DNA from 3 places in the Kineococcus terrestris genome. Region 1 is predicted to be linked to each of the others. Evidence: riboswitches for the same ligand, from Rfam matches in the RefSeq annotation. Region 1 holds a riboswitch; each other region holds the start of a gene.
The links. Region 1 has a riboswitch for S-adenosylmethionine ahead of AB8M62_RS03035 (methylenetetrahydrofolate reductase). Riboswitches for the same ligand answer to the same signal wherever they lie in the genome.
Positions count from the first base shown of each region.

Region 1 (10,067 bases):
TGAGCGAGGAGAAGCTGCGCTACCGGCTGCTGACGGGACCGGACGACCGGTCGTTCTGCGAGCGCGTCAGCGCCGCCCTGGCCGACGGCTACGAGCTGCACGGCAGCCCGTCGGTGACCAGCGTGGACGGGCGGGTGGTGGCCGCGCAGGCGGTCGTGCTGCGCACCCCGCCGGCCCCGCGCACGCTGCCCGCCTGAGCCCGCCTGAGCCCGCGGGGCCGGCTCGTGAGCCGGGTCAGCCGGGGCAGACCGCCCGCCAGGCGTCGGCGCGCATCTCGAAGCGCTCGCGCACCTGCTCGCCGCTCACCTCCCCGTCGGCGTTGAGGCGGAACGGCCCGCCCGCGGAGGTGATCTCCACGACCGTGCCGCGGGCGGTGCGCACGTCCTGCCGCTCCACGTGCACGCCCTGGCGCAGCCCGGCGGCGAAGCCGACGCGGGCCAGCGGCCCCGTGGAGGTGGACACGACGACGTCGGCGACGCCGTCGTGCGGGTCGGCGCCGGGCACCAGGGGCGCGCCGCCGCCGATGGTGCCGCCGATGCCGATGCCCACGAGGAGCACCGGGTCGGACGGGTCGGCGACCTCGCGGCCGTCGACCTGCACGCGCAGCCGGTAGCCGCGGCCGATGCCGACGCCCGCCCACAGCGCCCCGACGGGGTAGGCGGCCGGGCCCAGCAGGCGCTTGAGGCGCTCGGCGCGCGCGGTGGCGGCGGCGCCGATGCCGGCGTGGACGGTGTTGACGGTGATCCGGTCGCGGCTGTCGACGAGCAGCTCCAGGTCGCGCACGCACCCGCCGAGGGCGGTGCGCGCGGCGCGCACGGGGTCCAGCGGCAGCCGCAGGGAGCGGGCCAGGTCGTTGCCGGTGCCCAGCGGCACGATGCCCAGCGGGCCGACGTCGCGGGCGGCCCCGGCGCTGTGCAGCACCTGCAGGGCGGCGTGCAGGGACCCGTCGCCGCCCATGAGCACCACGCGGCGCCCGTCGTGCTCGAGCAGCGCCCGGCGCAGGTCGTCCAGGGTGGCGGTGCGCCGCAGCTCCACCGGGGTGCCGCCGCCCGCGCGGCGCAGCTCGTCGAGGACGGCGGCGACCGTCCGCGGCTGCGCCGAGCCGGCGCCGGCGTTGACGACGGCCACCACGCCCTCGACCTCGGACCGGGCGGGCTCCCCCGCCGGTCCCGCGGGTCGTGGCTGTCCTGACGGTCCTGCTGCGTCCACGGGGTCCTCCTGTCCTCCGGCGGTGCCAACGCCGGGCGGGTCGCGGACGTGCCCGACACCCGGTACCGGCTCGGCCGGACGGGTGCCGCTCAGCCGGCCGGGCCGGCGAGACCGGTGGGGCCGGTCAGCCGGCCGTCGCCGCGGTCGGTGACCACGGGCGCGGCGTGCGGGGCCCCGCGGTCCCGGTGCAGCACGACCCGGCCCTCCAGGACGGTGGTCAGCACCCGCGAGGTGACGTCCATCGGGTCGCCCGACCACAGCACGAGGTCGCCGTCCAGGCCGGGCGCCAGCGAGCCGACGCGGTCGTCGAGGCCGAGCAGCCGCGCGGGCGAGGACGTCAGCGCGCGCAGCGCCTCGTCGCGGTCCAGGCCCTCGCGGACGGCGACGGCGGCGCTCAGGGCCAGGTGCTGCACGGGCACGACGGGGTGGTCGGTGGTCAGGGCCAGCGGCACCCCGGCGGCGGCCAGCGCGGCGGGCACGGCGGGTGTGCGCCCGCGCAGCTCGGCCTTGGAGCGCGAGGTCAGCAGCGGGCCGACGACGGCGGCCGCGCCGTGCTCGGCGAGGAACCCGGCCACCAGGTGGCCCTCGGTGACGTGCTGCAGCAGCAGGCGGTAGCCGAACTCCTCGGCCAGGCGCACGGCGGTGACGAGGTCGTCGGCGCGGTGGGCGTGCTGGTGCCACAGCAGCTCACCGGCCAGGACGCGGGCCAGGACCTCCGCGTCGCGGTCGGCGCCCGTGGCGGGCAGGACCTCCTGGCCGGCGGCCAGGCGCTCGGCGCGCCGGGCGGTGAGGGCCTGCGCGGCGGCGAAGGAGTCGCGCAGCGCCGCGGCCACGCCCATCCGGGTGCCGGGGCCGGGGTTGCCGGCCTTGCGGGGGTTCTCCCCCAGCGCGCTCTTCACCCCCAGCGGGGCGCGCACCAGCATGTCGAGGACGGTGCGGCCCCACGTCTTCAGCGCGGCCGTCTGCCCGCCGACGACGTTGGCCGAGCCGGGCATCACCACGGCGGTGGTGACCCCGCCGGCCAGGGCGTCGGCGAAGCCGGGGTCGGCGGGGTCGACGGCGTCCAGGGCGCGCAGCCGCGCCCCGCGCGGCTCGCCCTTCTCGTTGACGTCGGCGCCGTGCCAGCCCTCCCCCTCGGCGTGCACGCCCAGGTGGGTGTGCGCCTCGACGAACCCCGGCAGGACCCAGCAGCCGGTGGCGTCCAGCACCGGGACCCCGTCCGGCACGGCGACGTCGGGGCCGACGGCCGCGACGACCCCGCCGCGCACGAGCACGGTGACCGGCTCGCGCTCGCCCGCCCACCCGGGCGTCATCCGCAGGACGCTCCCGCCGACGACGGCCAGGTCGCGCCCGCGCGGGGTGGTGCGCGGGGCGCCCGGCGCGGCGGGCGGGTGGACGGGCGGGACGGGGACGGTCACCGGGCCAGCCAACCAGCGGCCCGGTGAGCCGACCACCGCGCGGGGCTCAGCCCGCGCGCCCGCCCGCCCCCACGGCGCGCCCGTGGGACCCGTCGTGCCCGTCCAGCTCGGCGCGCACGGTGCGGGCGGCCTCGACCAGCGCCCGCAGCGCCGGCTCCACCTCCGCGTAGCCGCGGGTCTTCAGCCCGCAGTCGGGGTTGACCCACACCTGGCGCGCGGGCACGGCCGCCACCGCCAGCCGCAGCAGGTCGGCGACCTCCTCCTCGCCCGGCACGCGCGGGGAGTGGATGTCGTACACGCCGGGCCCGATGCCGCGGGCGAAGCCCTGCCGGGCCAGGTCGGGCACGACCTCCATGCGCGAGCGGGCGGCCTCGATGCTCGTGACGTCGGCGTCCAGGCCGTCGATGGCGTCGATGACCTCGCCGAACTCCGAGTAGCACAGGTGGGTGTGCACCTGGGTGGCGTCGGCGGCGCCGGCGGTGGCCAGGCGGAACGAGCCCACCGACCACTCCAGGTACGCGCCCTGGTCGGCCTCGCGCAGCGGCAGCAGCTCGCGCAGCGCCGGCTCGTCGACCTGCACGACGCGGGTGCCCGCGGCCTCCAGGTCGGCGACCTCGTCGCGCAGCGCCAGCGCCACCTGCCGGGCGGTCTCGCCCAGCGGCTGGTCGTCGCGCACGAACGACCACGCCAGGATCGTCACCGGGCCGGTGAGCATCCCCTTGACGGGCTTCGCGGTCCGCGACTGCGCGTGCTGGGCCCAGCGCACGGTGATCGGCTCGGGGCGGACCACGTCGCCGAACAGGATCGGCGGGCGCACGCAGCGCGAGCCGTAGGACTGCACCCACCCGTTGCGGGTGACGGCGAACCCGTCCAGGTGCTCGGCGAAGTACTGGACCATGTCGTTGCGCTCGGGCTCGCCGTGCACGAGGACGTCGAAGCCGAGGTCCTCCTGCAGCGCCACGACGCGGTCGACCTCGGCGCGCAGGAACTCCTCGTACGCCTGCGTGCTCAGCTCCCCGCGCGCGTGGGCGGCGCGGGCGGCGCGGATCTCGCGGGTCTGCGGGAACGAGCCGATGCTCGTGGTGGGCAGCAGCGGCAGGCCCAGGACCTCCTCCTGCGCGGAGCGGCGCACCGCGTAGTCGCTGCGGCGGAACGCCTCCGGGGTCAGGGCGGCCAGGCGCTCGCGGACCTCCGGGCGCACGACGCCGGGGGCGCCGGCCCGGTCGGCGCGCACGCGGGCGCTGGCGGCGAGCGCGTCGGCGACCGACGCCTCGTCGCGCAGCGCGCGGCCCAGGACGACGACCTCGGCGACCTTCTGGTCGGCGAAGGCCAGCCAGCTGCGCAGCCGCTCGTCCAGCTGCGGCTCGTCGGCCACGTCGTGCGGGACGTGCAGCAGCGACGTCGACGTGCCCGCCGCGACGTGCGCCGCGCTCCCCTCCAGCGCGCGCAGCGACGCCAGGGCGCGCGGCAGGTCGCCGGCCCACACGTTGCGCCCGTCCACGACCCCGCCGACGACGAGCGTGCCGCGCAGCGCCTCGCGCAGCCCGGCGTCCGCGTCGACCTCCGGCAGCCGGCCGCGCACGAGGTCGAGGCCGATCCCCTCCACGCCGGTGCGGGCCAGCGGCTCCAGCAGCTCGCCCAGGTCCCCGTACGGGGCGGCCACCAGCAGCTGCGGGCGCTGCGGCAGCGCGACCAGCCGCTCGTAGGTGCGGCGCACCAGGCCCGGCAGGTCCGCCACCCCCGCGGTGGCCGAGTCGCTGACGAGGGCGGGCTCGTCCAGCTGCACCCACGTCGCGCCGGCGGCCGCGTGCGCGGCGAGCAGGTCCGCGTACGCGGGCAGCAGGTCGTCCAGGCGGTCCAGGGGCCGGAACCCGGCGGGCGCGCCGTCGACGGGCTTGGACAGCAGCAGGAACGTCAGCGGCCCGACGAGGACGGGCCGGGTGAGGAACCCGTCGGCCAGCGCCTCGGAGAACTCCCGCACGCTGCTGTCGTCGGCGAAGCGGAACGCGGTGTCCGGGCCGATCTCGGGGACGAGGTAGTGGTAGTTCGTGTCGAACCACTTCGTCATCTCCAGCGGTGCGTCGGCGCCGCGCCCGCGGGCGATGGTGGAGCGCCCGGCGACGTCCACGCGGCCGTCGGGGCCGACGACGTCGGCGAAGCGCGGCGGGACGGCCCCGAGGGTGACGGCCGCGTCGAGGACGTGGTCGTAGCTGGAGGCGGCCGAGGGGATGGACGCGTCGTGCGCGTGCAGGCCCAGGGCGTTCAGGCGGCGCAGGGTGCGCGCGCGCACCGCGGCCAGGGCCTCCTCGGTGGCGGCGACGTCGGCGCGCCCGGCCCACAGGGCCTCCAGGGCCTTCTTCGCCTCGCGGCGCGGGCCGGTGCGGGGGTAGCCGAGGACGGTGGCGCCCCACGGCGCCGAGGCGGTGGTGCGTCCGGTGGTGGGGTGGTCGGTGGTGCTCATGCGGTGCCTCCAGCCGGCTGCGCGGCGGGTTCGGGGAGGGGTGCCTCCGGGGAGCTGCCGGCCTGCGGCCGTCCGGCCGCCGGCGGGACCGTCGGGGTCCGCGTGTCGAGGTGGGCGCCCTCGAGCAGGTCCAGCGCGTGGTCGTGGGAGTTGAAGGTGTAGACGTGCACGCCGGGCGCGCCGGCGTCGAGGAGCTCGCGGACCAGCCGCGCCCCCCAGGCGGTGCCGGCGCGGCGGCGGGCGGTGTCCCCGGACTCCTGCGCCGTCTCCAGGACGGCGAGCAGCTCGCGGGGCACGGGCACGCCGGTCAGCTGCTGCAGGCGCAGCAGCCGGGCCGGGTCGGTGGTGGGCACGACGCCCGGCAGCACGGGGATCGTGATCCCGGCGGCGCGGGCGCGCGCCAGGTGGTCGGCGTACTCGCTCGCGCGGTAGCAGACCTGCGCGACGGCGAAGTGGGCGCCGGCGTCCTGCTTGGCGCGCAGGGCCGCCAGGTCGTCCGGCCCGCCGGAGGGGAAGGCCGCCACGGCGATGCTCAGCGGTTGCTCGTCCACGGGGCGGGCGCCGCCGCGCTGGGCGAGGTGGCGCCGGTCGGCGACCTGCAGCAGCTCGACGAGGTCGCAGGCGCGGTGGACGCCGTCGGGGTGCGGGCGCCAGTCCTCCTGCCCGGCCGGCGGGTCCCCGCGCAGGGCGAGGACGTCGCGCACCCCGGCGTCGAAGAACGCCGTGGCCAGCTCGACGACCTCGCGGCGGGAGGCGCCCACGCAGGTCAGGTGCGCCAGGACGGGCACCGGGGTGCTGGCCAGCACGTGCCGCACCAGGTCGGCGCTGGGCCCGCGGGTGGCGCCGGAGGCCCCGTAGGTGACGGAGAAGAAGTCCGGCAGGACGGCGGACAGCTCGGCCACGGTGCGGTGCACGGCGTCCACGCCCGCCGCCGAGCGCGGCGGGTACAGCTCGAAGCTGACCGTGGGCCGGTCCGTCCCCCGCAGGCGCGGGGCGAGGCTCACCGCCGGGCCCGGGCGCCGGCGCAGGCGGGGGTGGCGGGGGTGCGTGACATCGACATCTGAACTCCATCGGCCTGGCGTTAGCACCCTCGCCCGGGCTCGGGGGGTTGCTGCGGCGTCACGGAGCCAGGACTCTCGACCGCTCTGGATGGGCTGCGTCGATGCTAGGGGCACGGGGCCCGCGCTTCAACACCCTTCGTGTCGGCCGTGCGCGGGGCGGGCTCGATCGCCCGGGCGGGTGAGGTGCCGGCCGGGCGCGCAGCCCCCCGCGCCGAGCGCCGGGGTCTCGCGCGGACCTGCCATAGTCATCGGATGGTCACCCGGCGTTCACCGATCAGCCACCGAGCGGAGGACCAGGGCCCTGCTCAGCTCTCCGTCGCGCCCGCCCGCGGGCACGGGGAGGCGGTGCTCGTCGGCTCGGTCGTGGCGGCGAGCGTCGCGGCCGCTGCGGCGCTGACCGTGGTGATCGGGCTGGAGCCCGAGTGGTACGGGGTCGCGGTGCGCGACGTCCTCGCGGTGGCGCGCGCCGGGGACCCGCTCACGTTCTACGCCGGGTGGGTGACCTACCTCGGCGCGCTGGGCTGGTTCGCCGCCGCGACGGCGGGCGTCCTGACGGGCCTCGTCCTGCGGGGCCGGGCGCCGCGCCGGCGCACCTCCCTGCTCCTGTGGGGCGGGCTGGTCTCCCTGGCCATGGGCGTGGACGACCTGTTCATGTTCCACGACGGCGTGCTGGCGTGGCAGGGGGTGCCCGAGGAGGCGACGATGGCCGCGCTGGGCCTCGCCGCGGCGGTGTGGGCCCTCACCTTCCTCGGCTCCTGGGCGCGGGAGCTGACCGGCCTGCTGCTCGTCGCCGCTGGCGCCTGGTTCGCGCACTCGGTGCTCGTGGACGTGCTGGACGTGTCCCTGCTGGTGCACGAGGAGGCCAGCAAGCTGGCCGCCGTCCTGTGCTGGACGGCGTGGTTCACCGCGGTCAGCGCCCGCGAGCTGCGCCGCGCGACGGCGCCCGCCGCCCGCTGAGGGGTCTCGCGCGAGCGCACGGGCACGTCTTCCGGAAGCCCTCTCGGCGCGTTCGGTGGCCGGGAGTCTCGACGTCGAGCTACCGTCGGCGCCCTCACAGCCGGGGCTCGGGGTCCCGGCGCTGACGAGGAGGTCACCGTGAGCACGACCGACCACGGCCGGTCCGGGCCGGCCGGCGAACCGCCCGGCGGGTCCGGGCCCCTGGACGGGCGCACGCCCTACCAGGAGGTCCAGGACTCCCCCGAGTTCGCCGCGCTGCGACGGCGCTTCCGCCGCGTCGTCTTCCCCCTGACCGCGCTCTTCCTGTTCTGGTACCTGCTGTACGTCCTGCTGGCCGACTACGCGCACGGCTTCATGAGCACGCGCCTGGGCGACAGCAACATCACGATCGGGCTGCTGCTCGGGCTGAGCCAGTTCGTCATGACGTTCGCCATCACCACCGTGTACGTGCGCTGGGCGAACAAGAGGTTCGACCCGGCGGCCGAGGAGCTGCGCCAGCGCGTCGAGGGGGTCCGGTGAGCGCTCTGACGACGGGCCTGTCCACCGCGGCGGCCGCGGGGACCGACATCGGCAACCCCTGGGTCAACATCGCCATCTTCGGCGCGTTCGTCGCCGTCACGCTGACGGTGGTGCTGCGGGCCAGCAAGAACAACCGCACGGCCGCCGACTTCTACGCCGGCGGGCGCGCCTTCACCGGCCGGCAGAACGGCGTCGCCATCGCCGGCGACTACCTGTCGGCCGCCAGCTTCCTGGGCATCGCCGGCGCCATCGCCCTGTACGGCTACGACGGGTTCCTGTACTCGATCGGCTTCCTCGTCGCCTGGCTGGTGGCGCTGCTGCTGGTCGCCGAGCTGCTGCGCAACACCGGCCGCTTCACGATGGCCGACGTCCTCAGCTTCCGGCTGCGCGAGCGGCCCGTGCGCACGGCCGCGGCGATCTCGACGCTGGCGGTGTCCTTCTTCTACCTGCTGGCGCAGATGGCCGGCGCGGGCGGGCTGGTCTCGCTGCTGCTGGGCATCGACTCGCGCGCCGGGCAGAACGTCGTCATCGCCGTCGTCGGCACGCTGATGATCCTGTACGTGCTCGTCGGCGGCATGAAGGGCACCACCTGGGTGCAGATCATCAAGGCGTGCCTGCTGGTCACCGGCGCCGGGATCATGACGGTGTGGGTGCTCAGCCGCTACGGCTTCAACCTGTCCGACCTGCTCGGCGCGGCCGTGGCCGCCCCCGGCTCGGCCGGTGAGGCGCTCATCGGGCCGGGTGCGCAGTACGGCGCCAGCGAGGTCTCCAAGCTGAACTTCCTGTCGCTGTCGCTGGCGCTGGTGTTCGGCACCGCGGGCCTGCCGCACGTCCTCATGCGCTTCTACACGGTGCCCTCGTCCAAGGAGGCCCGCCGCAGCGTCGTGTGGGCCATCTGGATCATCGGCGTCTTCTACCTGTTCACGCTCGTCATCGGCTACGGCGCCGGCGCGATCGTGGGCGCCGAGGTCATCCGGGCGGCGCCCGGCGGCGTCAACTCGGCGGCACCGCTGCTGGCGTTCGAGCTGGGCGGCACGATCCTGCTGGGGATCATCGCGGCCGTCGCGTTCGCGACGATCCTCGCCGTCGTCGCCGGCCTGGCGATCACCGCGAGCGCCTCCTTCGCGCACGACATCTACGCCAGCGTGCTGAAGAAGGGGCAGGTCGACCCCGACGGGGAGGTGCGGGTGGCGCGGCTGACCGTCGTCGTCATCGGCGCCGTCGCCATCGTCGGCGGCATCTTCGCGCAGGGGCAGAACGTGGCGTTCCTCGTCGCCCTGGCCTTCGCGGTCGCGGCGAGCGCGAACCTGCCGACGATCATCTACTCGCTGTTCTGGAAGGGCTTCACCACCCGCGGGGCGATGTGGAGCATCTACGGCGGGCTGATCTCCTGCCTGGTGCTCATCGCGTTCTCCCCCGTCGTCTCCGGCAAGGTCGACCCGAACACCGGGGCGAGCCTGTCGGTGATCCGGGACACCTCGGTGGACTTCTCGTGGTTCCCGCTGGAGAACCCGGGCCTGGTGACGATCCCGCTGGCCTTCTTCCTGGGCTGGCTGGGCTCGGTGCTGGGCAAGGAGCGCGGCAACGAGAAGCGCGCCGCCGAGATGGAGGTGCGCTCCCTCACCGGCGCCGGGGCGGAGAAGGCCGTCCAGCACTGACGCCGTCACCGGCCCCGTCGCCAGGCGGGGCCGGCCGGTCAGCGGGGCGGGTGCCGTCGGGCACCCGCCCCGCTGCCGTCCCACCACCGGGGCCCGGGCGCCGGCGCTGGCCCAGGACGAGGGTGCGGGTCAGCGCCCAGCGGCGGGCGGTCAGCTCGACGAGGACGCCGACGGCCAGCCCGGCCAGGACGCCCAGCAGCAGGTGCAGCGGCACCGACTCCACGCCCAGGCGCTCCAGGAGCACGCGGGCGGCCGACGTCCCGAACACGTGCGTGGTGTAGATCGTGAAGGAGAACGCGCCCAGCGCCACGAGCGGACGGACCCGCCACGGCACGAGCAGCAGCGCCAGGCAGGCGCTGATGCTCAGCGCGGCGCCGACCGGGTCGCGCCGCGAGGGCACCGGGGCGACGACCCCGAGCAGTCCCAGCAGCACCCACGCCGACAGGGCGAGCGCGGCGGCGACGACCCCGGCGCGCACGGCGCGCGGGGCGCTGGTGAAGGCGAACCGCTGCGCGGCCAGGCCGGTGAGGAAGAACGGCAGCAGGAACAGGGCGCTGCGCAGCCCCAGCGGGTCCACCCCGAACGGCACGAGCACGTCGGCGGCCACGGCCGCGACGACGAGCGCGGCCACGACGGCCGGGCGGGCCAGGCGCCCCGCCACGTCGAGGACGCCGACCAGCACGAAGATCCAGAAGACGGCCTCGAGGAACCAGAAGTGCGCCACCGGCACGACGTGCCACAGGTACCAGGGCGTCCCCGCCCCGCTGTTGGCGGCACCGGCCGC
Region 1 covers NZ_JBEUEI010000003.1:80,800-90,866, reverse strand. The annotation lists gene AB8M62_RS03055 (DUF1737 domain-containing protein) at 1-197, shown strand, start outside; gene AB8M62_RS03050 (diacylglycerol/lipid kinase family protein) at 235-1,209, opposite strand; gene AB8M62_RS03045 (amidohydrolase family protein) at 1,299-2,522, opposite strand; gene metE (5-methyltetrahydropteroyltriglutamate--homocysteine S-methyltransferase) at 2,674-5,088, opposite strand; gene AB8M62_RS03035 (methylenetetrahydrofolate reductase) at 5,085-6,092, opposite strand; SAM riboswitch class I at 6,153-6,244, opposite strand; gene AB8M62_RS03030 (DUF8692 domain-containing protein) at 6,495-7,106, shown strand; gene AB8M62_RS03025 (DUF485 domain-containing protein) at 7,245-7,625, shown strand; gene AB8M62_RS03020 (monocarboxylic acid transporter) at 7,622-9,283, shown strand; gene AB8M62_RS03015 (acyltransferase family protein) at 9,246-10,067, opposite strand, start outside.

Region 2 (10,067 bases), on a different contig from region 1:
GCACCAGCGGGGGGCGCGCTCGATGCGCTGGGTCGGCCACGTGCGGTCGGGCAGGTCGACGGTGATCTGCTCGTGGAACGGGCGGTACTTGTGCACCGGCATCGGCGACGCGGTCTGCGGGTTGTCCACGGTTCTGCTCCTCGGGTGGGCTGGCTGCGGGGCGGCCGGCGCGCACGACGAGGTCCCGCGGCGGGGAGACCGGCCTAGCTGGCCCCGACGCGGCGACGAAGGAGCAGGGTCTCCCGTCGAGCCACGTCCAGCACCGTACGCGCCCGGCGCGCGCCCCGTCCACGCGGGGCGTGGACGGGCCGCGCGCGGGGCGCCGGGCGACACTGGGCCCGTGGACGCGGGGAGCACGGCGGCGGGACGGGGCCCGCGCCGCGACCTGGTGCGGCACGGCCTGGTCCTCGGCGCGCTGCTGACCGCCGGGGCGCTGGCCGGCTCCCTGCTGCCCGGCGACGGCGGGCCCGGGGAACCGGGCGCGGCGCCGTACGGCGTGCCCGGGTGCAGCACCGGCGAGGGGGCGGGCCCGGTCGACGTCGTCGTGCGCGCCCGGCCCCTGAGCGCCGGTGGCTCCCCCGCGCCGGCGCTGGGCGGTGCGGCCGGCGGTCCGGGGGTGGGTGCCAGCGTGCGGAACCTCGCCGGGTACGAGGCCCGCGGCCTGGCCCCCTGCGACGTCGTGCACGTGCGCCTGCACCTGCAAGACCCGGCGGGCGGGTCGGTCACCGGGACGCTGGCGGCGGCGCCGGCGCCCGTGACCGCGGTGGACGGGGCGGACGGGGAGCTGGTGGCCGTCGACTGGACGACGTGGGAGTCCTCGCTGCCCGCCCACGCGCGCGCCGGCGACCTGGAGGACCAGACCGCGTGGTTCGTCACCCTCCTCGACCCGGCGCCGGGCACCTACCGGCTCGTGGGCCGGGTCAGCGCCGGCACCCCGGAGGTCGCCGGCGACGTGGAGGTCCTCCTCGACGTGGTGCCGGCCGGCTGACGACGGCTCCCGGGGCCCCCGGGGCCCGCGCGCCGGGGCGGGTCAGGGCAGGGCGAGCCGCGCCCACACGACCTTCCCCTCGCCCTGGTCGCTGACCCCCCAGCGCTCGGCGAGGGCCTCGACGATCGCCAGGCCCCGCCCGCCCAGGGCGTCCGGGCCCGCGGCGCGCGCCGCGGGGTGGCGGGTGGAGCCGTCGCTGACGGCCACGCGCAGGTGGCCGGTGTCGCCGAGGTGGCTCAGGTGCAGGTGCGGCGGGCTGCCGGTGTGGGTGACGGCGTTGGTCACCAGCTCGCTCACGACCAGCTCCGCGCCGGCGGTGACGTCCTCGTCGACGCCCCAGCTCCGCAGCGTCCGCAGCAGGAACCGGCGCGCCTCGGCGACGGCGCGCAGGTCGGCGGCCAGCGCCGTGCCGGCCTCGGCGTGCTGCACGCGCGGTCCGCTGTAGTCGAGGACCAGCAGCGCGGCGTCGTCGGTCAGCCGGTGCGGGATGGCGGCCGTGACGGCGCTGACGAGCTCCTCGCACGAGGCGTCCCGGTGGGTGCGCAGCACGTGCGCCACCGTCGCCAGCCCCAGGTCGCTGCCCTCGGGGGCGGCCTCGACGACGCCGTCGGTGTAGAGCACGAGGCGGCTGCGGCCGGTGAGCTGGCAGCGCCCGACCTCGTAGACGGCGTCGTCGGTGACGCCCAGGGCGGTGCCGGCGGGGGCGTCGAGCTCGGTGACCTCGCCGCCGGGGCCCAGCAGCAGCGGGGGCGGGTGGCCGGCCAGGGCCGTGACCACCTCGCCGCTGCCCTGGTCCAGCCGCACCAGGCAGCAGGTGGCGAACAGACCGGTGTCCAGCTGGAGCAGGACCGAGTTGGTGCGGGCCAGCGCGGTGGCCGGGTCGTGCCCCTCGCTGACGTAGGCCCGCACCGCCGTGCGCAGCTGCCCCATGAGGCCCGCGGCGGTGGTGTTGTGCCCCTGCACGTCGCCGATGACGAAGGTGACGTGCTCCCCGGTGCCGGGCACGACGTCGAACCAGTCGCCGCCGACCTCGGCGGCGGCCACGGCCGGCAGGTAGCCCACGGCCACCCGCACCCGCTCCAGCTCCGGCAGCCGCCGGGGCAGCAGCCCGCTCTGCAGGTCGCGGGCCAGCGTCGACAGCGCTTCGACGGACTCGGTGAGCCGCTGCTGGGCCTCCTGCTGCGCGTCGTACAGGCGGGTGCGCTCCAGCGCCTGGGCGACCTGCCCGGCGACCGCGGCCAGCAGGTCCGTGACCCCCGTGTCGAGGACGGCCGCGTCACTCCAGGTAGCGGTCAGGGCGCCCAGCGGCCGGCGCGCCCGGTCCAGCAGCGGCACCGCGTGGGCGGCCTCCACGCCGGGCATCTCGACACCGCGCAGCCCCGGCCAGGCCCGCAGGTGCGCGCCGCTGGAGGAGACGGGCGCCGCGGTGAGCACCGCGTGCGTGGAGGGGGACGACGCGCTCAGCGGCAGCCGGACCGGCGTGCGGTGCACACCGGCCGGCGTGACCGACGAGTGCACGCCGGCCAGCGCGCCGGCGTCGGGGTCCAGCAGGAGCAGGTGGGCGCCCGTGCAGCCCAGGGCGTCGGTGAGGGCCTCGGGGACCCGCGCCGCGATCTCGGCGGTGGAGGCGGCCGTCGACAGCAGCGCCGTGACGTCCTGCAGCAGCTGCAGGCGCTGGGCGGTGTCCTCGGCCTCCCGGCGCGCCCGGTGCGCCTGGCCGAGCAGCCGGGCGTTCTCCACCGCCGCGGCCGCGTGCGCGGCGACGGCCCGGGCGGCGATCTCGGCGCCCTCGTCGAAGTGCCCGGGCTCGCGGTGGGCGAACAGCATCGCGCCGATCACGCGGGCGTCGGGCGTCGTCACCGGCACGGCGAGGTAGCTGCGCACGCCGGGGTGCTGCGCGGGCAGCCCGGCCGTGGCGTTGGCGCCGTAGCGGGGGTCGCGCAGCACGTCCGGGCTGCGGACGACCTGCGCGCCGGAGAAGGTCGGGGAGAACATCGCCGTGTGCCGCAGGGGCACCCGGTCGGGGAAGGCGCCCGCGGACTCCCCGGAGACCGTGTAGAGGTCGAAGCGGCCGCCCTGGGCGTCCTCGCCGGAGTAGAAGAAGGCGCCGTACTGCGCGCCCGTCATGCTGACCCCGGCGTCGGTGACGCTGCGCAGGGCCCGGCGCAGGTCCATCTGCCCCAGGCCCGCCGCCATGGCGGCCAGCTGCAGCAGCTCGGCGCCGGGCGCCTCGCGCGCGGCGCGCACCCCCTCGCCGGCGCTCACGGGCACCGCCCAGTGACTGTCCGTGTCGCCACGGTTGCAGTGTGCCCCACCGACGGGGACGGCGTCAGGAAGAGCGGGCGTCCGGCGACGGACCACGGGGACGGACCGCGCGGGCGCTCCCCGCGGGCGGCAGGCGGTCCACCAGGTCGGCGAGCGAGCGGCCGACGGCCTCGTGGTCCGCCGTCGGCGGCAGGTGATCCCGCGCGACGGCGGGCAGCGCGCGGACCAGCTCGACCAGCTCCGCGCGCTGGTCGGCGGGCAGGGCCGTCAGGTCCAGGAGCGGCAGGTCCTCCTCGTCGACCTCCCGCAGGTGGGCGGCCAGGTCGCGATCGCGGGCGGTCGCCGCCAGGGTGCCGACGATCCAGGAGAAGATCCCGGTGCGGACGGTCCACCACTGGCCGTCCGGCAGGCGGATGTCGCGGGACACGACGTGGATCCTCCTCCAGCGCCGTCCGTGCCGAGGGGCGGCCCTACGTGCGGGAGGAGACCGGCCCGGCGGCCACCGCGCCCACCGCCGCCAGCACCTCCGCCAGCGGCGCCGGCCGGCCGAACAGGTAGCCCTGCGCCAGCGGGCAGCCCAGCGCCAGGAGCACGTCGCGCTGCTCCGCGGTCTCCACGCCCTCGGCGACCAGCCGCAGCGCCAGGGCCTCGGCCAGGGCGACGACGCCGCGCAGCAGGCGCACGCGCTGCGGGCAGGAGGCCAGGTCGCGCACGAACGAGCGGTCCAGCTTCAGGTGGCTGACGGGCAGCACGTCCAGGCGGTGCAGCGAGGACCACCCGGTGCCGAAGTCGTCGACGGCGACCGCGACGCCCAGGGCGCGGACCTGCTCCAGGGCCGCCAGGGCGCTCGCGGACTCCGCCTCCAGCAGCGTCTCGGTGACCTCCACGACGAGCGCGGCCGGCGGCAGGCCCGCCGCCCGCAGCGCCGCGGCCAGCCCGTCGGCGTACCCCGGGGCGGTCAGCTCGCGCCCGGAGGCGTTGACGGTGACGAACAGGTCCCGGCCCGCCGCGGCGCGCAGGGCCACCGCGTCCTCGCAGGCGCGGCGGACCACGTGCGCGCCGAGCGCGCCGACCAGGCCGTGCCGCTCGGCGGCCCGCACCAGCTCCAGCGGCGGCACGGGACCGTGCCCGGGCCGGTCCCAGCGCACGAGGGCCTCCACCCCCAGCACCTGCGCGCCCGGCAGCGCCACCACCGGCTGGTAGTGCACCCGCACCTCGCCGCGCTCCAGGGCGAGCGCGAGGTCGTGCGCGAGGGCGACGTCCCCGTCGCCGGCGAGCGCGCACCGCCCGCGCCCGGCGTCCTTGGCCTCGTACAGGGCGACGTCGGCGCGGCGCACGAGGTCCGCCCCGCTCTCGCCGGGGCGCAGCTGCGCCACGCCGACGGACACGCCGGCCGGGGCGGCGGCCAGGCGCAGCCGCTCGGCCAGGGCCAGCGCCGCCGCGCCGTCGTGCCCCGGCAGCAGGACGGCGAACTCGTCGCCGCCGTAGCGGCCGAGCAGGGCGCCGGCGGGGACCAGGGCCCGCCAGGCGGTGGTGACCGCGCGCAGCAGGTCGTCGCCGGCGGCGTGCCCGCCGGTGTCGTTGACGGCCTTGAAGTGGTCCAGGTCCAGCAGGACGACGGACAGGCCCCGCCCCCGGGCGGCGTCGGGGACGGCCGCGCGCAGGGCGTCGCCGAACCCGCGGCGGTTCAGCAGGCCCGTCAGGGAGTCGCGGCTGGCGCTGGAGGCGCGCCGCACGAGCGCCCCCACGACCGCCGCCACCCCGACCAGCACGACGTCCTGGGCGGCGACCGCGCCCGCGTCCAGCCCCGGGCGCGCCGCCAGGGCCAGGCTGCCGGCGGTCAGCGCGGCGCCCAGGTGCAGCAGCGCCGGGCGGGGGGCGAAGAAGAAGAACGCGTCCAGGGCGACGAACGCGTAGATCCCGGCCAGGGCCACGGAGGAGGCGGTGTCGGGCGCGGCGAGCACGACGGTCGTGATGAGGCCGGTGCCGCCGCCGACGAGGACGTGCCAGGTCCAGCGCGGCAGGAACCGCCCGCGCCACAGGCACCCGGCGCCCACGGCCGCCGCCACGACGACGACGGCGGCCAGGACCGTCCCGCTCCAGCCGCGGGCGGCGCCGGCCAGCACGACGCACAGCACCGCGGTCGCGCCCAGCAGGTAGAGGAACCCCGTCGTCGCCGCGACGGCGCGGGGGGTCGCCACCTCGGGCGTGCGCGCGGTGTTCTCCACCCCGTCCCCGTCGGCCGTCCGCGGGGCGGGGTTGACGTCCCCGGGTCGCTCCTGCGACGGCTTCCACCCGTCCGGCGCACGCGCGCCCCCCGCCCGGGGGGCGGGGGGCGCGTCGGGAACGGGCGGGATCTCAGGTGCCGTCGCGGGGGTTCAGCTGCTCCGGGTCGGCGTCGGTGTCGGGGGCCTCGCCGCCGTCGCGGGAGGTGTCCGCGCCGTCGCCGGTCTCCTCCCCGCGCAGGTCGCGGGGGTTCAGCTCGCCGGGGTCGCCATCGGGGTCCACGGCGGGGTCGGGGGTGCCGGTGGTGGGTTCGCTCACGCGCCCAGCCTGCACCGCTCCCCGGTCCCCGGCACCTCGGGCGCGGGCGGGCGCCTCAGCCGCGGCTCGCCTTGACCCGGGCCTCGACCAGCCCCAGGACGACGTCGCTGAGCTTGCCGAGGACGGCCAGCAGGACGATCGCCAGCAGCATCTGGTCGGTGCGGCCCTGGTTCTGCCCGTTGATCAGCTGGAACCCCAGCCCGACCGAGGAGGCGATGATCTCGGCGGCCACGAGGAACAGCCAGCTCTGCGCCAGGCCCAGCCGCAGCCCGGACAGCAGCGAGGGGGCCGTCGCCGGCAGCAGGATCTCGGTGAACAGCCGCAGGCCCCGGCGCCCGTAGGCGCGGCCCACCTCCACCATCGCCGGGTCGAGGTGGCTCAGCGCGGAGTAGACCGTCGTGAAGACGGGGAAGAAGGCGCCGATGGCGATGAGGACGATCTTCGGGGTCTCCCCCAGCCCGATCCACAGCCCCAGCAGCGGCACCCACGCCAGCGACGGCACCGCCCGCAGCGCACCGAACATCGGCGACAGCATCCGGTCCGCCAGGCGCGACAGGCCCGTCAACCCGCCCAGCACGACCCCGAGCCCGGCGCCGACCGCGAAGCCCTGCGCGACGCGCTGCACGCTGATCGCGACGTTGGCCTGCAGCGCGCCGGTGGACCACATGTCCCCCGCCGCGCGCAGCACGTCCAGCGGCGGCGGCAGCTGGTAGCGGCTGAACACCCCCAGCGTCGAACTGAGCTGCCACGCCGCCAGCAGGAGCAGCGGCACGACCGCGCCCAGGGCCCACGCGGCCGCCGGCACCCGGCGCCGGGCGCCCTCCGCGGCGGGCTCCCGCGGCGGCGCCTGCGTCCCGCTCAGGGCGCTCACGAGGACGCCGCCTGCGCGAACTGCGGGGCGAACAGGCCCTCCAGCGCCGTGCGGGCCTCCTCCTCCGAGCGCACGTCACCGGTCTCGACCATCAGCGGGACGATCGCCTCCAGGACCTGCGCCTGCGCGTCGCCCGGCTCCAGGTCGACGAAGCTGGTGCGCTCCAGCACCAGCGCGGCGACCTCGTCCTCCTGCTGCGCCTCGGCGGCGTACAGGGCCTGCAGGTCGGCCGGGTTCTCCAGCGCCCACGCGCGCGCCTGCGCGTACGCGTCGACGACCTGCTGCGCCAGCTCCGGGGACTCCTCGATGAACTGCTCGCGCGCGTTGAGCATCCCGTAGGTGTTGAAGTCGACGTTGCGGTACAGCAGGCGCGAGCCCACCGTCAGCTCCGAGGCCGCCATGTTCGGGTCCAGGCCCGCCCACGCGTCCACGTCGCCGCGCTCCAGCGCCGCGCGGCCGTCCGGGTGCTGCAGGTTGACGATCTCCACGTCGGCGCCCGACAGGCCCGCCTCGGCCAGCGCCTGCTGGAGGAAGAAGTACGGGTCCGTGCCGGTGGTGGCGGCGATCCGCGTCCCGCGCAGACCGGCCACGTCGGTGATCGGGGAGTCCGCGCCGACGACCAGCGCCGTCCACTCCGGCTGGGAGTACACGGCGATCGTCTGCACGGGCGAGCCGTTCGCGCGGGCCTGCAGGACGGCCGAGCCCGCGGTGGAGGCCACGTCGAGGTTGTCGTTGCGCAGGAACTCGTTGGCGCGGTTGCTGCCCAGCGACTGCTCCCACACGACCGTCAGGCCGGCGTCCTCGAGGATCCGCTGCTCGCGCACCACCAGGCTCAGCGGGTTGTAGAGCGCGTAGTCCAGGCGGACGGTGTCGCCGCCGCCGGAACCCGAGCCGGAGCCGGCGCCCTCGGTGGCGACGGCGCCGGTGCTGTCCTCGCCCTGCACGCAGGCGGCGGCACCGAGCGCGACGCCGCCGAGGGCGAGGCCGAGGGCGGTGCGGCGGGCGAGGGGACGGGGGGTGCGCAGCACGGGGTTCCTCCAGGCAGGGACGAGCGGCGGTCCGGGACGGACCGGCGCTGCGGGGGGGGTGGAGCGGTGGTGAGGGGGGCGGGTCAGGCGTGCCGGGGCACGCCGAGGAGCTCCAGGAGCTCCACGCGGTGGGCGGCCAGCTCGGCGTCGCCGCGGTCGCGGGGGCGGGGCGCCGCCACGCGCAGGTCGCGCACCACGCGGGCGCCCTCGGCACCCTCGGGGGTGCCGAGCACGAGGACGCGGTCGGCCAGGTGCAGGGCCTCGTCGACGTCGTGGGTGACGAACAGGGTCGTGGCGCCCGTGCCGCGCTGGACGTCGTCGAGGAGGTCCTGCATCTTCAGCCGGGTCAGCGCGTCCAGCGCCGCGAACGGCTCGTCGAGCAGCAGCACGCCGGGCCGGCGCACCAGGGCGCGCGCCAGCGCCGCGCGCTGGGCCATGCCGCCGGAGACGCGGCGCGGGCGGTGCCCGGCGAAGTCGGCCAGGCCGACGGTCTCGAGCTGGTGGGCGACGCGCTCGCGGCCCTCGGCGCGCGGGGTGCCGCGCGGCAGGCCGAGGGCGACGTTGCCGGCCAGGTCGCGCCAGGGCAGCAGGCGCGGCTCCTGGAAGACGACGGCGCAGCGGTCGCTGACGTCGCGCACCGCCTCACCGCCGACCGCGACCTCGCCCGCGGTGGGCAGGTCCAGGCCGGCGACCAGGCGCAGCAGCGTGGACTTGCCGCTGCCGGAGGCGCCGAGGAGGGCGACGGTGGACCCGGCCTCGACGACGAGGTCGACGTCGGCCAGCACCCGGTGGGTGCCGCGGGCCGTGCCGAAGGAGCGCCCGACCCCGCGCAGGACCACGTCGGCGGGCTGCAGGGCGTCGGCGCGCGCGGTGGTCGCCGCGTCCGTGGGGGCCGTGGCGGCGGTGCGGGGAGCGCGCTCGGGCGCGGTCTCGTGCGCGGTCGCGGGACCAGGGGGCAACTCGGCTCCTCCATCGGTCCTGGCGTGAGCACCGTGCCCGGGCCCGAGGGCCCGGAGGTTGCTGCGGCGTCGTCGAGCCAGGTCTCTCGGCCGCTCTGGATGGTTGCACCATCAAAGGCCGAGGGGGGAGCCGTGTCAAACCAGGGTGCCCCGGGCAGCCGACCGCGGCGCGCGGCGTCACCGGGCGTGAGCGGACGGCGCGCGGACCCCCGCGCCCGGGCCGGGCCTCAGACCGGGCGCGGGTCGGGCATCTGCTCGCCCAGCGGCCGGACGTCGGCGACGGCCCCGCCGTCGCCGTCGCGCAGCCAGCAGCCGACCGCGCGCAGGCCCAGGTCGGCCAGCGCCGCGTCGAGCTGGACCGGCTCGTAGTAGCCGTGCGCGGGCGGGTCGCTCAGCGCCAGCCGCGACAGCACGCGGCCGTCGTCGGTGCTGACCACGAGCGCCCGCTGCTCGTGGTCGAGCAGCGCCGTGAGGAAGGTGAACGCCTGGGCCATGACTCCCCCGTTCCCGTCGGGACCCGGTGTCAGCGGGTGTCCCTGCGACGGTACCCGCGAAGGGCCCGGCGCACGCGCGGATCGGCGGGACCGGTCCGCGTGTCGCCGCGGGGGCTCAGGCCCCGGGGGGCGGGGGTGCCGCGGGGGCGCGGTCGAAAGGCAGGACCTGACCGGGGCGCAGCACGACGGCCCGCACGTCCGAGCGGCGGGCCAGGCGGTCGGCGAAGTGGCGTCCCGGCGCCCACCAGCGGTCGCCCATCGTGCGCCCGAGCGCGACCGGCGCCAGCGTCCCCCAGTGCACCGGCACGGCGAGGGCCGGGCGCACGCGCGCCACGACCCGCGCGGCCTGGCGCGGGTCCAGGTGGTGCTCGCCGAGGGTGTGGCCCCAGCCGCCCACGGGCACGAGCGCCACGTCCGGGCCACCCTCGTGACCCGGGGCCGGGCCGCCGTCCACGGCCACCGCGCGGCGCGCGCGCAGCTGCGCCAGGACGGCGTCCTCCAGGCCGGGGAAGGGGCCGGTGTCGCCCAGCGCCCACACCGTCACGGGCACCCCGTCGGCGCGCGGGACCTCCAGCAGGTGGCCGACGGCGGCCGCGTCGCGGGGCGCGCCGGTCAGCAGGGCCAGGGTGCGGCCGCCGTCGTGGTGGGCGGGCAGCGCGGTGACGGCCACCTCGCGGCGCGAGCCGTCGAAGGCGCGCACGGGCAGGTGGACGGTCTGGCCGGCGCCCGCCTCCACGACGCGGCTGCCGACGGGGCGCAGCCGGTGCCGCAGCCAGCGCGCGGCCCCCGGCGGGGCGACGACCCAGTCCGCGTCCAGCGCGCGCAGCGAGGCGACGTCGCAGTGGTCGTGGTGCAGGTGCGAGACGACGGCGACGTGCGCGCGGGCGGAGTGGTCGGCGGCCGGCACCGGCTGGCGGC
Region 2 covers NZ_JBEUEI010000038.1:5,291-15,357, reverse strand. The annotation lists gene leuA (2-isopropylmalate synthase) at 1-102, opposite strand, end outside; gene AB8M62_RS17625 (hypothetical protein) at 341-988, shown strand; gene AB8M62_RS17620 (SpoIIE family protein phosphatase) at 1,031-3,253, opposite strand; gene AB8M62_RS17615 (hypothetical protein) at 3,318-3,680, opposite strand; gene AB8M62_RS17610 (putative bifunctional diguanylate cyclase/phosphodiesterase) at 3,724-5,481, opposite strand; gene AB8M62_RS17605 (hypothetical protein) at 5,612-5,797, opposite strand; gene AB8M62_RS17600 (ABC transporter permease) at 5,853-6,668, opposite strand; gene AB8M62_RS17595 (aliphatic sulfonate ABC transporter substrate-binding protein) at 6,665-7,693, opposite strand; gene AB8M62_RS17590 (ABC transporter ATP-binding protein) at 7,780-8,535, opposite strand; SAM riboswitch class I at 8,663-8,761, opposite strand; gene AB8M62_RS17585 (hypothetical protein) at 8,883-9,149, opposite strand; gene AB8M62_RS17580 (MBL fold metallo-hydrolase) at 9,265-10,067, opposite strand, start outside.
Region 2: another riboswitch for S-adenosylmethionine. It lies ahead of AB8M62_RS17590 (ABC transporter ATP-binding protein); the one in region 1 lies ahead of AB8M62_RS03035 (methylenetetrahydrofolate reductase).

Region 3 (10,067 bases), on a different contig from region 1:
CCCACTGCGCGCGCCGCAGCCGCTCGCGCAGCACGAGGACGCCGAGCAGCACGGTCACCAGCGGGTTGACGAAGTACCCCAGGGCCGCCTCCAGGACGTGCCCGGTGGTCGCGGCCCACGCGTACACGCCCCAGTTGAGCGCGATGGCCGCGGCCGCCACGGACAGCGGGCCCAGGAGGGCGGGGGTGCGCAGCACGCGCACGACGGGACCCCAGCGGCGCAGCGCCGTCAGGAGGACCGCGCACACCAGCAGCGCCCACAGCACCCGGTGGGCCAGGACCTCCACGGCGCCCGCGGGCACGAGGGCGGCGAAGTAGAAGGGGAAGGCGCCCCACAGGGCGTAGGAGGCGAAGCCGGCGAGGACGCCGGTGCGGTCGGCGCCCGCCAGGGGTGACGCGGGGGAGGGCGTGGAGGAGGCGGGGGACGGCACCGGCGGATCCTCGCAGCACCTCCACGCCCGCCCGCACCCCGCTCGGCGGGTGGTCGCGGCCCGGCGCGTTAGGCTTGCCTTCGGAGGCCGGGGCTCCTGCGTGGGCCGCCCGGTGAGCACGACCGGCTGCGCGGAGCACGAGCGAGCACGCTCCCGCCGGCCGCCCTGTCGATCCCCTGACGGAAGGCGATCCACCCTGTGAGCAGCGCGAACGGCGACCGTCCCCTGCGCGTGGCCATCGTCGGCGCCGGGCCGGCCGGCATCTACGCGGCGGACATCCTGTCCAAGGCCGACGTCGAGACGAGCATCGACCTCTTCGAGCGGCTGCCCGCCCCGTACGGCCTCGTGCGCTACGGCGTCGCGCCCGACCACCCCCGCATCAAGCAGATCGTCGTCGCCCTGCACAAGGTGCTGAGCCGCGGGGACGTCCGGCTGCTGTCGAACGTGGACTTCGGCACTGACATCACGCTGGAGGAGGTGCAGCGCCACTACGACGCGGTGGTCTTCTCCACGGGCGCCATCGAGGACGCGCCGCTGGCCGTGCCGGGCGTGGACCTGCCGGAGAGCTTCGGCGCCGCGGACTTCGTCTCCTGGTACGACGGGCACCCCGACTACCCGCGCGAGTGGCCGCTGGAGGCCTCCAGCGTCGCGGTGCTCGGCGCCGGCAACGTCGCCCTGGACGTGGCGCGCATGCTCGCCAAGCACGCCGACGACCTGCTGCCCACGGAGATCCCGGACAACGTCTACCAGGGCCTGAAGGCGTCCAAGGTCACCGACGTGCACGTCTTCGCCCGCCGCGGCCCGGCCCAGGCGAAGTTCTCGCCGCTGGAGCTGCGCGAGCTGGGCCACGTCCGCGACGTCGACGTGCTCGTGGACCCGGAGGACTTCGACTTCGACGCCGGCTCCGAGGCGGCCATCGCCTCCTCCAACCAGACCAAGCAGGTCGTCAAGACGCTGACGGACTGGGCGGTGCGCGAGTCGGCCGGCACGGCCTCGCGCCGCATCCACCTGCACTTCCTGCACGCCCCGCAGGAGATCGTCGGCCGCGACGGGCACGTGGTGGGCCTGCGCACCGAGCGCACCCGCCTGACGGGCGACGGCGGTGTCGAGGGCACCGGCGAGGTCCACGAGTGGGACGTGCAGGCCGTCTACCGGGCGGTCGGCTACTTCGGCTCCCCGCTGCCGGGCGTGCCGTTCGACGCCGTCAAGGGTGTCATCAGCAACCACGAGGGCCGCGTCGTGTCCCCCGAGGGCGAGCAGGTCCCGGGCCTGTACTGCACGGGCTGGATCAAGCGCGGGCCCGTCGGTCTCATCGGCCACACCAAGTCCGACGCCTCCGAGACGGTGCGCCACCTCGTCGCCGACGCGGCCGGCCTGCCGCGCGCCACCGCGCCGGACCCGGACGCGGTCGTGGACTTCCTGCGCGCCAAGGGCGTGGACGTCCTGACGTGGGACGACTGGGAGGTCCTGGACGCCTACGAGCGGGCGCTGGGCGAGGCCCAGGGCCGCGAGCGCGTCAAGGTCGTCCCCCGCGAGGACATGGTCCGCTACTCGCGCGAGGTCCTCGCCGACGCGGGCGCCGGGGCCTGAGGTGCGCGTCGTCGTCTGCGTCAAGCACGTCCCGGACATCCAGTCCGCGCGGTCCTTCCGCCCCGACGGCCTGCTGGCCCGCGGCGGGGAGGACGACACCCTCAACGAGCTGGACGAGGACGCCCTGGAGGCGGGTCTGCGCCTGGTCGAGGCGCACCCGCCGGCCGGGGGCGCCCCGCCGCACGACGTCACCGTCCTGACGGTGGGCCCGGCCGCGGCCGTGGACGCGCTGCGTCGCGGTCTGGCGATGGGCGCGACCACGGCCGTGCACGTCGCCGACGAGGCGGTCGCCGGCTCCGACGCCCTGGCCACCGCCCGGGTGCTGGCCGCGGCCGTGCGCCACCTGCACGCGCAGGAGCCGGTGGACGTCGTCGTGGCCGGCATGGCCGGGCTGGACGGGCTGACCTCGCTGGTGCCGGCGGCGCTGGCCGCGGAGCTGGACTGGCCGCAGCTGACGCTCGTCGACCGGGTCGACGTGGCCGACGGGCCGGACGGCCGGACCGTGTCCGTGCGCCGCGAGACCTCCGCCGACGTGGAGGAGCTGACCGCGCCCGCCCCGGTGGTCCTCAGCGTCACCGACCAGGCGTTCCGCGCCCGCTTCCCGGCCTTCAAGGGCATCCTGGCCGCCCGCAAGGCGCCCGTGACGGTGCTGGACCTGGCCGCGCTGGGCGTGGACGGCGCCTCCGTCGGCCTGGACGGCTCGACGACCCGCGTGCTGGAGGCCGCGCCCCGCCCGCAGCGGCCCGGGCGCGTCGTCGTCACCGACACGGCCGACACGGACGCCGTGGTCCGCGACCTCGCGGACTACCTGGCTGCGAAGGGGTTCGCGTGATGGACGTCCTCGTCCTGCTGGACCACCACCCGGCCCGCGAGGGGTCCGCGCCGCGGTCCACCGCCGCCGAGCTGCTCACCCTGGCTCGCGAGCTGGCCGGGGACCCCGGCGCCGTGCACGCGGCGTGGGTGGGCGACGACGGGCACGGGGCGGCCGCCGAGCTGGCCGCCGCCCACGGCGCCGACCACCTGCACCTGGTGCACGTCGAGGGCGCCGACGACCGCCTGACGGCCTCGGTGACCGACGCGCTGCGCGCCGTGCTGGCCGCCCACCCCGCGCCGCTGGTCCTGCTGGCCTCCACCTTCGAGGGCAAGGAGGCCGCCGCCCGCCTGGCCGTGCAGGAGCGCGGCGGGGTCGTCACGGACGCCACGACCGTCGAGGTCGCCGACGGGCGCGTCGTCGCCGGCAAGGCCGTGCTGGCCGGTTCGTGGGCCACCCGCTGCGCCGTGACCGGCGAGCTGGCCGTCGTCACCGTCAAGCCGCACGCGCTGCGCGCGGCACCCGTGGCGCGGCCCTCGCAGCCGCAGCGGCACGAGCACCGCGTCGAGGCGTCCGCGGCGGCGCGCGCCGTCACCGTCGTCTCGCGCGCGCCGCGGCCCACCTCGGACCGACCCTCGCTGGCCGAGGCGGAGGTCGTCGTCGTGGGCGGGCGCGGCACCAACGGCGACTTCGCCCCCCTGGAGGAGCTCGCCGACGTCCTCGGCGGGGCCGTGGGCGCGACCCGCGTGGCCACCGACGAGGGCTGGATCGGGCACGAGGCGCAGGTCGGGCAGACCGGCGTCACGATCAGCCCGCGCCTGTACGTGGGGGCGGGCGTGTCCGGCGCGGTGCACCACCGCGGCGGCATGGACGCCTCGGTGACGGTCGTCGCCGTCAACGAGGACGCCGACGCCCCGATCTTCGAGTTCGCCGACTACGGCGTGGTGGGCGACCTCACCGAGGTCGTCCCGGCGCTGAGCGCCGAGCTGCGCCGCCGCCGCTCGTCCTGACGCAGCCCCGGTCCCGGCACCGCCCGCGGGGGTGGCGCCGGGACCGGGTGCGGGGCCAGGATGGCCGCGGGCGCACCCCGCCCGGGTACAGCAGCGTGCTCGACCGCCGACCGCTGCCCACGGGCCGCGGTCGCCGCACCTGGAGCCCCCCGTGTCCCGCACCCGCCCCCCGCTCGACCTGCCGACCGGCACCTACGTCGCCGACCTGCCCGGCGGCCGCTGGTGGTGGTCCGCCGGCACGAACGCCGTGCACGGCGGCGAGCGCCGCTGGACGGCGCTGAGCGCCGACCGCGTCCGCGACCTGTACGGCCCGGCCGGCTGGCAGCACCTGCTGGCCGCCGTCCGCTCCTGCGCGCTGCACGGGGAGCCGTTCGCCGTGCAGGTGCCCGTGCTGACCGACCCCGGCCCCGCCGCGCACCCCGCCGCCCCCGAGGCCGCTGCCGCCGCCCCCCGCGCGGTGGTGGTGACCGGGGCCGCCGACCCGGAGCGGCCGGGCACGCCGCTGCGGCGGGTGCGCGGGCACGTCGTCGACGTCTCCGCGGCCACCGACGGGTGGATCGGCCAGCGCGTGCAGGAGCAGCTCGAGGTGGCCCTGGCCTCGCGCACCCTCATCGACCAGGCCAAGGGGGCGCTGATGCTCGCCTACGGCGTGGACGCCGAGGAGGCCTTCGGCCTGCTGAAGTGGTACTCGATGCACAGCCAGGTCAAGCTCGCCGTGCTCGCCCAGCGCCTCGTGGACCTCGTCTCGCGCACGAGCGTCCTGCCCGCCGGGGCGCACGGGCGCGTCGACGACCTGCTCGACCGCGCCCTGGCCGCCGGGGAGGGCGGTCGCGACGGGGGCGCCGCCGGCGGACCGGGGGAGGACCTCGTCGTCGAGGGCCCCCGCCCCTGCGACGCCGGGCGGCTGCTGACGGTGCGCGGCGAGGTGGACCTGCTGACCGCGCGCCGGTTCGCGGCCGCCGTGGGGACCGCCGAGGCGCAGGCCGCCCCGCCCGAGCGCGTGGTCGTGGACCTGACGGGCGTGGACTACCTCGGCTCGGCCGCCGTGTCGGTGCTGACGGCCGCCGACCGCCGCTGCCGCCGCGCCGGCACGCCCCTGACCGTGGTTCTCGACCGCGACTGCGACGTGCGCGACGCCACCGGGCTCGGCGCGCTGGACGTGCGCGCGGGGGTGCCCGGCTGACGCGCTGACGAGCCGGGCGCGGCCGCCCTCACGGCTCGCGGGGCAGGGCGACGAGGTCCAGCACGAGGGCGGCGGTGGTGCCGTCGGGCGCGCGCAGCGCCAGGGCGCCCGCGCCCACGGCGTCGCGCACCGCCCACAGGGCCCGCACCCCCGCGCTGGCCAGGTGCGTCACCCCGGCCAGGTCCACCCGCAGGGGGACGGCGCCGTGCCGGCCCGCGCGCAGCAGCTCCTCCTGCAGCAGGGGCGCCGACTCCAGGTCCACCGGCCCGCGCACGCGCACCGGCACGGGCGCGCCCGGCCCGCCCGCCGGCAGGACCCGCACCGCCAGGACGCCGTCGTCGCGGGCCCCGCCGTCGTCCTCCCCGGCGTCCTCCCCGGCGTCCTCGCCGTCCCGCCCGCCGGGGTCGCGCTGGTCCACGTCGGCGCCCAGCACCCGCCGCACGCGCACCGTCGTGCCCTCCCCGCCGCCGTCCCCGCCGCCGTCCCCGCCGCCGTCCCCGCCGCGGTCGACCCGGACGCTGCCGGCGGCGCCCACCATCACCAGGCCGCGGCCGCGGTCGCCGGGGTGGGCGTCCGCGGGCCGCCACCGCCCGTCGTCGCGCACCTCCAGCACCGCGGCGCCGTCGTCCTCCAGCCGCGCCCGCACCTCCACCCGCCCCGCCGGGGCGCCGCGGTAGGCGTGCTCCACGGCGTTGGTGACGGCCTCCCCGGCGGCCAGCGCGAGCAGCCGCCGGTCCCGCGAGCCGGCCCCGGCCGCCGCCAGCCAGGCCGCCACCTCCCGCCGCAGCCGGCGCACGGACGACGGCACCGCCGGCCCGCCGCACCGCAGCGGGGCCACGGGCGGGCGGGGGCGCACCGCGAGCACCGTCGCGTCGTCCTGGACCGCGCCGTCGAGCAGGGCGGTGACCACGTCGTCGACGACGGCACCGGCCGCGCGCCCGGGCGGGGCGGCCGCGCGCGCGGCGGCGGCCGCCAGGGCCTCCAGGCGCTGCGGCAGGGGCGTGCCGCGCCGCTCGACGAGCCCGTCGGTGTGCAGCAGGAGCAGCTCGCCGGGCGCCAGCCGGTCCACGGCCGTGGGCGGCAGCGCGCCGGGGGCCGTCAGCGAGGACGTCAGCGGCCCGGCGCCGCCCGCGGGCAGCCGCCGGACCCCGCCCGGGCCGGCCACCAGCGGCGGCGGGTGGCCCAGCACGGCGTGCTCCACCTCGCCCGTGGCCGGGTCGAGGACCGCCGCGCACACCGTGGCCGCCGACGCGCCCGGCACCCGGGCGGCGGTGCGCGCGAGCGCGGCCAGCGCGACCGGCAGCGCGTCGCCGTCGGCCAGCCGCTGCTCCAGCACGGCGCGCAGCTGCCCCATGACGGCCGAGGCGGTCACCCCGTGCCCGACGACGTCGCCCACGACGAGCGCCAGCCGCCCGTCCGGCCGCACGAGGGCGCTGAACCAGTCCCCGCCCGCGCGGGCCCCGTCCCCGCCGGCGACGAGGTAGCGGGCGGCCGTCTCCGCGCGCGGCAGCACCGGCAGGCTCCCGGGCAGCAGCGCCCGCTGCAGCTGCCGGGCCACCTCGCGGGCGCGCGCGCAACGCTCGCGGACGGCGCGCTCCTCGCGCTCGCGCACCAGGCACAGGTAGGCGCGCGGCACGACGTCGGCGAGCAGGTCCAGCTCGTCCTCGCGCCAGCGCCGCCCGGCCGCGGCCCGCACCCGCAGCAGGAACACCCACCGCCCGCCCGTGACGAACGGCACGAGGACGTCGCCGCCCTCGACGAGCACCCGCCCCGCGCGCAGCCGCGCGGCGGGGCCGGGCCCGGGCGGGTCGTCGCCGGTCGCGCCGCCGGGCTCGTCGGCCACCACCTCCAGCACCGGCCCGGCCGCGCCGCCGCCGGGCTCCACCGCCCACGCGGTGACGCGGTCGGCGCCGGTGTGCGCGGCGACGCGGCGCGCGATGCCGCGCAGGGCCGCCAGCCCGAACTCCTCGCGCGCGAAGTCCTCCCCGACGGCCGCGAGGACGGCCGCGGCCTCCTCGCGGCGGCGGTGGTCGGTCACGTCGGGGTTGGCGCCCGTCAGGCCGAGGAAGTCGCCGTCGGCGGAGAAGCGGGGGGCCGCCTGCGTCTCGACCCAGCGCCACTGCCCGTCGGCGCGGCGCACCCGCACCTGCGCGCGGAACCCGCGCCGCTGCGCCGTGGCCTCGTCGAACTCCCGCAGGTAGGCGTCCGCGTCGTCGGGGTGGCAGATCGAGCGCCACGACGTCCCGGCCATCCGCTCCGGCGTGGTGCCGAAGAACTCCAGGCAGGCGCGGTTGACGAACGTGCAGCGCCCGGCCGCGTCGGTCGTCCAGATCGTCAGGTCGACGCTGTCGGCGGTGGCGCGGAACAGGGCGAGGGCCTCCTCGGCGCCGAGATCGCCCCCGCTGTGCACGGCGCGAGCCTCCCGCCGCGCCCGCGCCGCCGCAACAGCCCCGCCGCGACAGCCCGCCGTGACGCGCCGTGACGAGCGCCGCGCGTTGCGCGCTCCCGCGGCGATGGCCTAGCGTTCCCGGCGGCCATCCAGAGCGACCGAGAGACCTGGCTCGTCGACGTCGCAGCAACCACCCGCGAGGGACGGTGCTACCGCCAGGACCGATGGGAGACACCTGCTGTGAGCACCGCCCCCGCGCCCTCGCGCGCCCTGCCCGCCCCCGACGTCGCGCGCCGCCGCGCGGCCCTCGGCTCCTTCGTCGGCACCACGATCGAGTGGTACGACTACTACCTCTACGGCACGGCGGCCGCCCTCGTCCTGGGCCCGCTGTTCTTCCCGCAGTCCAGCACCGCGGCCGGCACGGTCGCGGCCTTCGCCACCTACGCGGTGGGCTTCGTGGCCCGCCCGCTGGGCGGCGCGGTCGCCGGCCACCTGGGCGACCGGGTGGGCCGCAAGGTCGTCCTCGTGGCGGCGCTGCTGCTCATGGGCGTGTCCACCACGCTCATCGGCCTGCTGCCCACCTACGCGCAGATCGGCGTGTGGGCGCCGGTGCTGCTGACCACGGCCCGGCTGCTGCAGGGCTTCTCCGCGGGCGGGGAGTGGGGCGGCGCGGTCCTGCTGTCCGTGGAGCACGCCCCGCCGGGCCGGCGCGGCCTGTACGGCGCCGTGCCGCAGATGGGCTCGGCGGCCGGCATGGTGCTGGCCAGCGGCGGCTTCTGGCTGACGCGCACGCTGCTGGACGACGAGCAGTTCTTCTCCTGGGGCTGGCGGGTGCCGTTCCTGGTCAGCGCCGTCCTCGTCGTCGTCGGCCTGCTCATCCGGCTGAAGGTCACCGAGTCGCCCGCGTTCCGCGCGGTGCGCGAGGCCGGGGAGGTCGCCCGCCAGCCGGTCGTGGAGGTGCTGCGCCGCAACCCGCGCGGCGTCCTGCTGACGACGGGCATGCGGCTGGGCCAGAACGGCGGCTACGTCCTCTACACGGTGTTCGCGCTGAACTACCTGACCAACCAGGTGCGCGAGGACGGCGCGGACGTCGGCCTGCTCGCGGTCCTCGTCGCCTCCGTCGTCAGCCTGGCCGCGACCCCGCTGTGGGGCCGGCTGTCGGACCGGGTGGGCCGCAAGCCGGTGTACCTGTTCGGCGCCGTGCTGACCGCGGTGTTCACCGTCCCGGCGTTCTGGCTGTTCGACACCGGGGCGGGCCTGCTCATCGGCGCGGCCGTCGTCGTGGCCGTCAACCTCGGCCACGACAGCATGTACGGCTCGCAGGGCGCGTTCTTCGCCGAGCAGTTCGACGAGCGCACCCGCTACAGCGGCGCCTCGCTGGGCTACTCGATCGGCGCGGTCCTCGGCGGCGGGCTGACCCCGCTGATCGCCGCCGCGCTGCTGGCCGCCGGCGGCGGGTCGCCGTGGCTGGTCGCCGGGTACCTGAGCCTGCTGGCGGTGCTGACGGCCGTCTCGGCGGCCGCCGCCCGCGAGACCGCGTTCGCGCCGCTGGCCGGGAGCGAGCGGTGAGCAGCACCCCCGCCGGGCGCGGCCCGCTGCGCCTGAACGCCTTCGCGATGGCCTGCGTCGGCCACCAGGCCGCCGGGCTGTGGGCGCGGCCGGAGGACCGCAGCGCCGACTACCGCACGCTGGAGCACTGGACGTCCCTGGCGCGGCTGCTGGAGCGCGGCGGGTTCGAGTCGCTGTTCCTGGCCGACGTCCTCGGCGTCTACGACGTGCACGGCGGCTCGCGCGACGCCGCCGTGCGCGCGGCCGCCCAGGTGCCCGTCAACGACCCGCTGGGCGCGGTCTCGGCGATGGCGGCGGTCACGTCGACGCTGGGCTTCGGGCTGACGGTCACGACGACCTACGAGCAGCCGTACTCCCTGGCGCGGCGGCTGACGACGCTGGACCACCTCACCGGCGGGCGGGTGGCGTGGAACGTCGTCACCGGCTACCTGGACTCCGCGGCCCGCAACCTCGGCTTCACCGCGCAGGTCGCCCACGACGAGCGCTACGAGGTCGCCGAGGAGTACCTGGAGGTCTGCTACAAGCTGTGGGAGGGCTCCTGGGAGGACGGCGCGGTCGTGCGCGACGCCGAGCGCGGCGTCTTCGCCGACCCGGCCAAGGTCCACGACATCGCCCACCACGGCCGGTACTTCGACGTGCCCGGCGCCTTCCTGTGCGAGCCGTCGCCGCAGCGCACCCCGGTCGTCTTCCAGGCGGGCTCGTCCCCGCGCGGGCAGCGCTTCGCCGGCACCCACGCCGAGGCCGTCTTCGTCATCGGCCCCACCGCGCGGCACGTGCGCCGCTCGGTGGACGCGCTGCGCGAGCAGGTCGAGCGGGCCGGCCGCGACCCGCGCGCGGTGCGGGTCTTCGCCGGGCTGACCGTCGTGGTGCGCCCGGACGACGCGGAGGCAGCGGCCCTGCTGGCCGACTACCGCGAGCGCGCCAGCCGGGAGGGGGCGCTGGCCCTGTTCGGCGGGTGGACGGGCGTGGACCTGGCCGGCCTCGCCCCGGACGAGCCGCTGCAGCACGTGACCACGGACGCGAACCGCTCGGCGCTGGCGAGCTTCACCCAGGACCCCGAACGCACCTGGACGGTCGACGACCTG
Region 3 covers NZ_JBEUEI010000012.1:19,039-29,105, reverse strand. The annotation lists gene rarD (EamA family transporter RarD) at 1-430, opposite strand, end outside; gene AB8M62_RS09110 (FAD-dependent oxidoreductase) at 629-2,020, shown strand; gene AB8M62_RS09105 (electron transfer flavoprotein subunit beta/FixA family protein) at 2,022-2,852, shown strand; gene AB8M62_RS09100 (electron transfer flavoprotein subunit alpha/FixB family protein) at 2,852-3,841, shown strand; gene AB8M62_RS09095 (ANTAR domain-containing protein) at 3,993-5,024, shown strand; gene AB8M62_RS09090 (SpoIIE family protein phosphatase) at 5,053-7,434, opposite strand; SAM riboswitch class I at 7,556-7,644, shown strand; gene AB8M62_RS09085 (MFS transporter) at 7,654-8,982, shown strand; gene AB8M62_RS09080 (LLM class flavin-dependent oxidoreductase) at 8,979-10,067, shown strand, end outside.
Region 3: another riboswitch for S-adenosylmethionine. It lies ahead of AB8M62_RS09085 (MFS transporter); the one in region 1 lies ahead of AB8M62_RS03035 (methylenetetrahydrofolate reductase).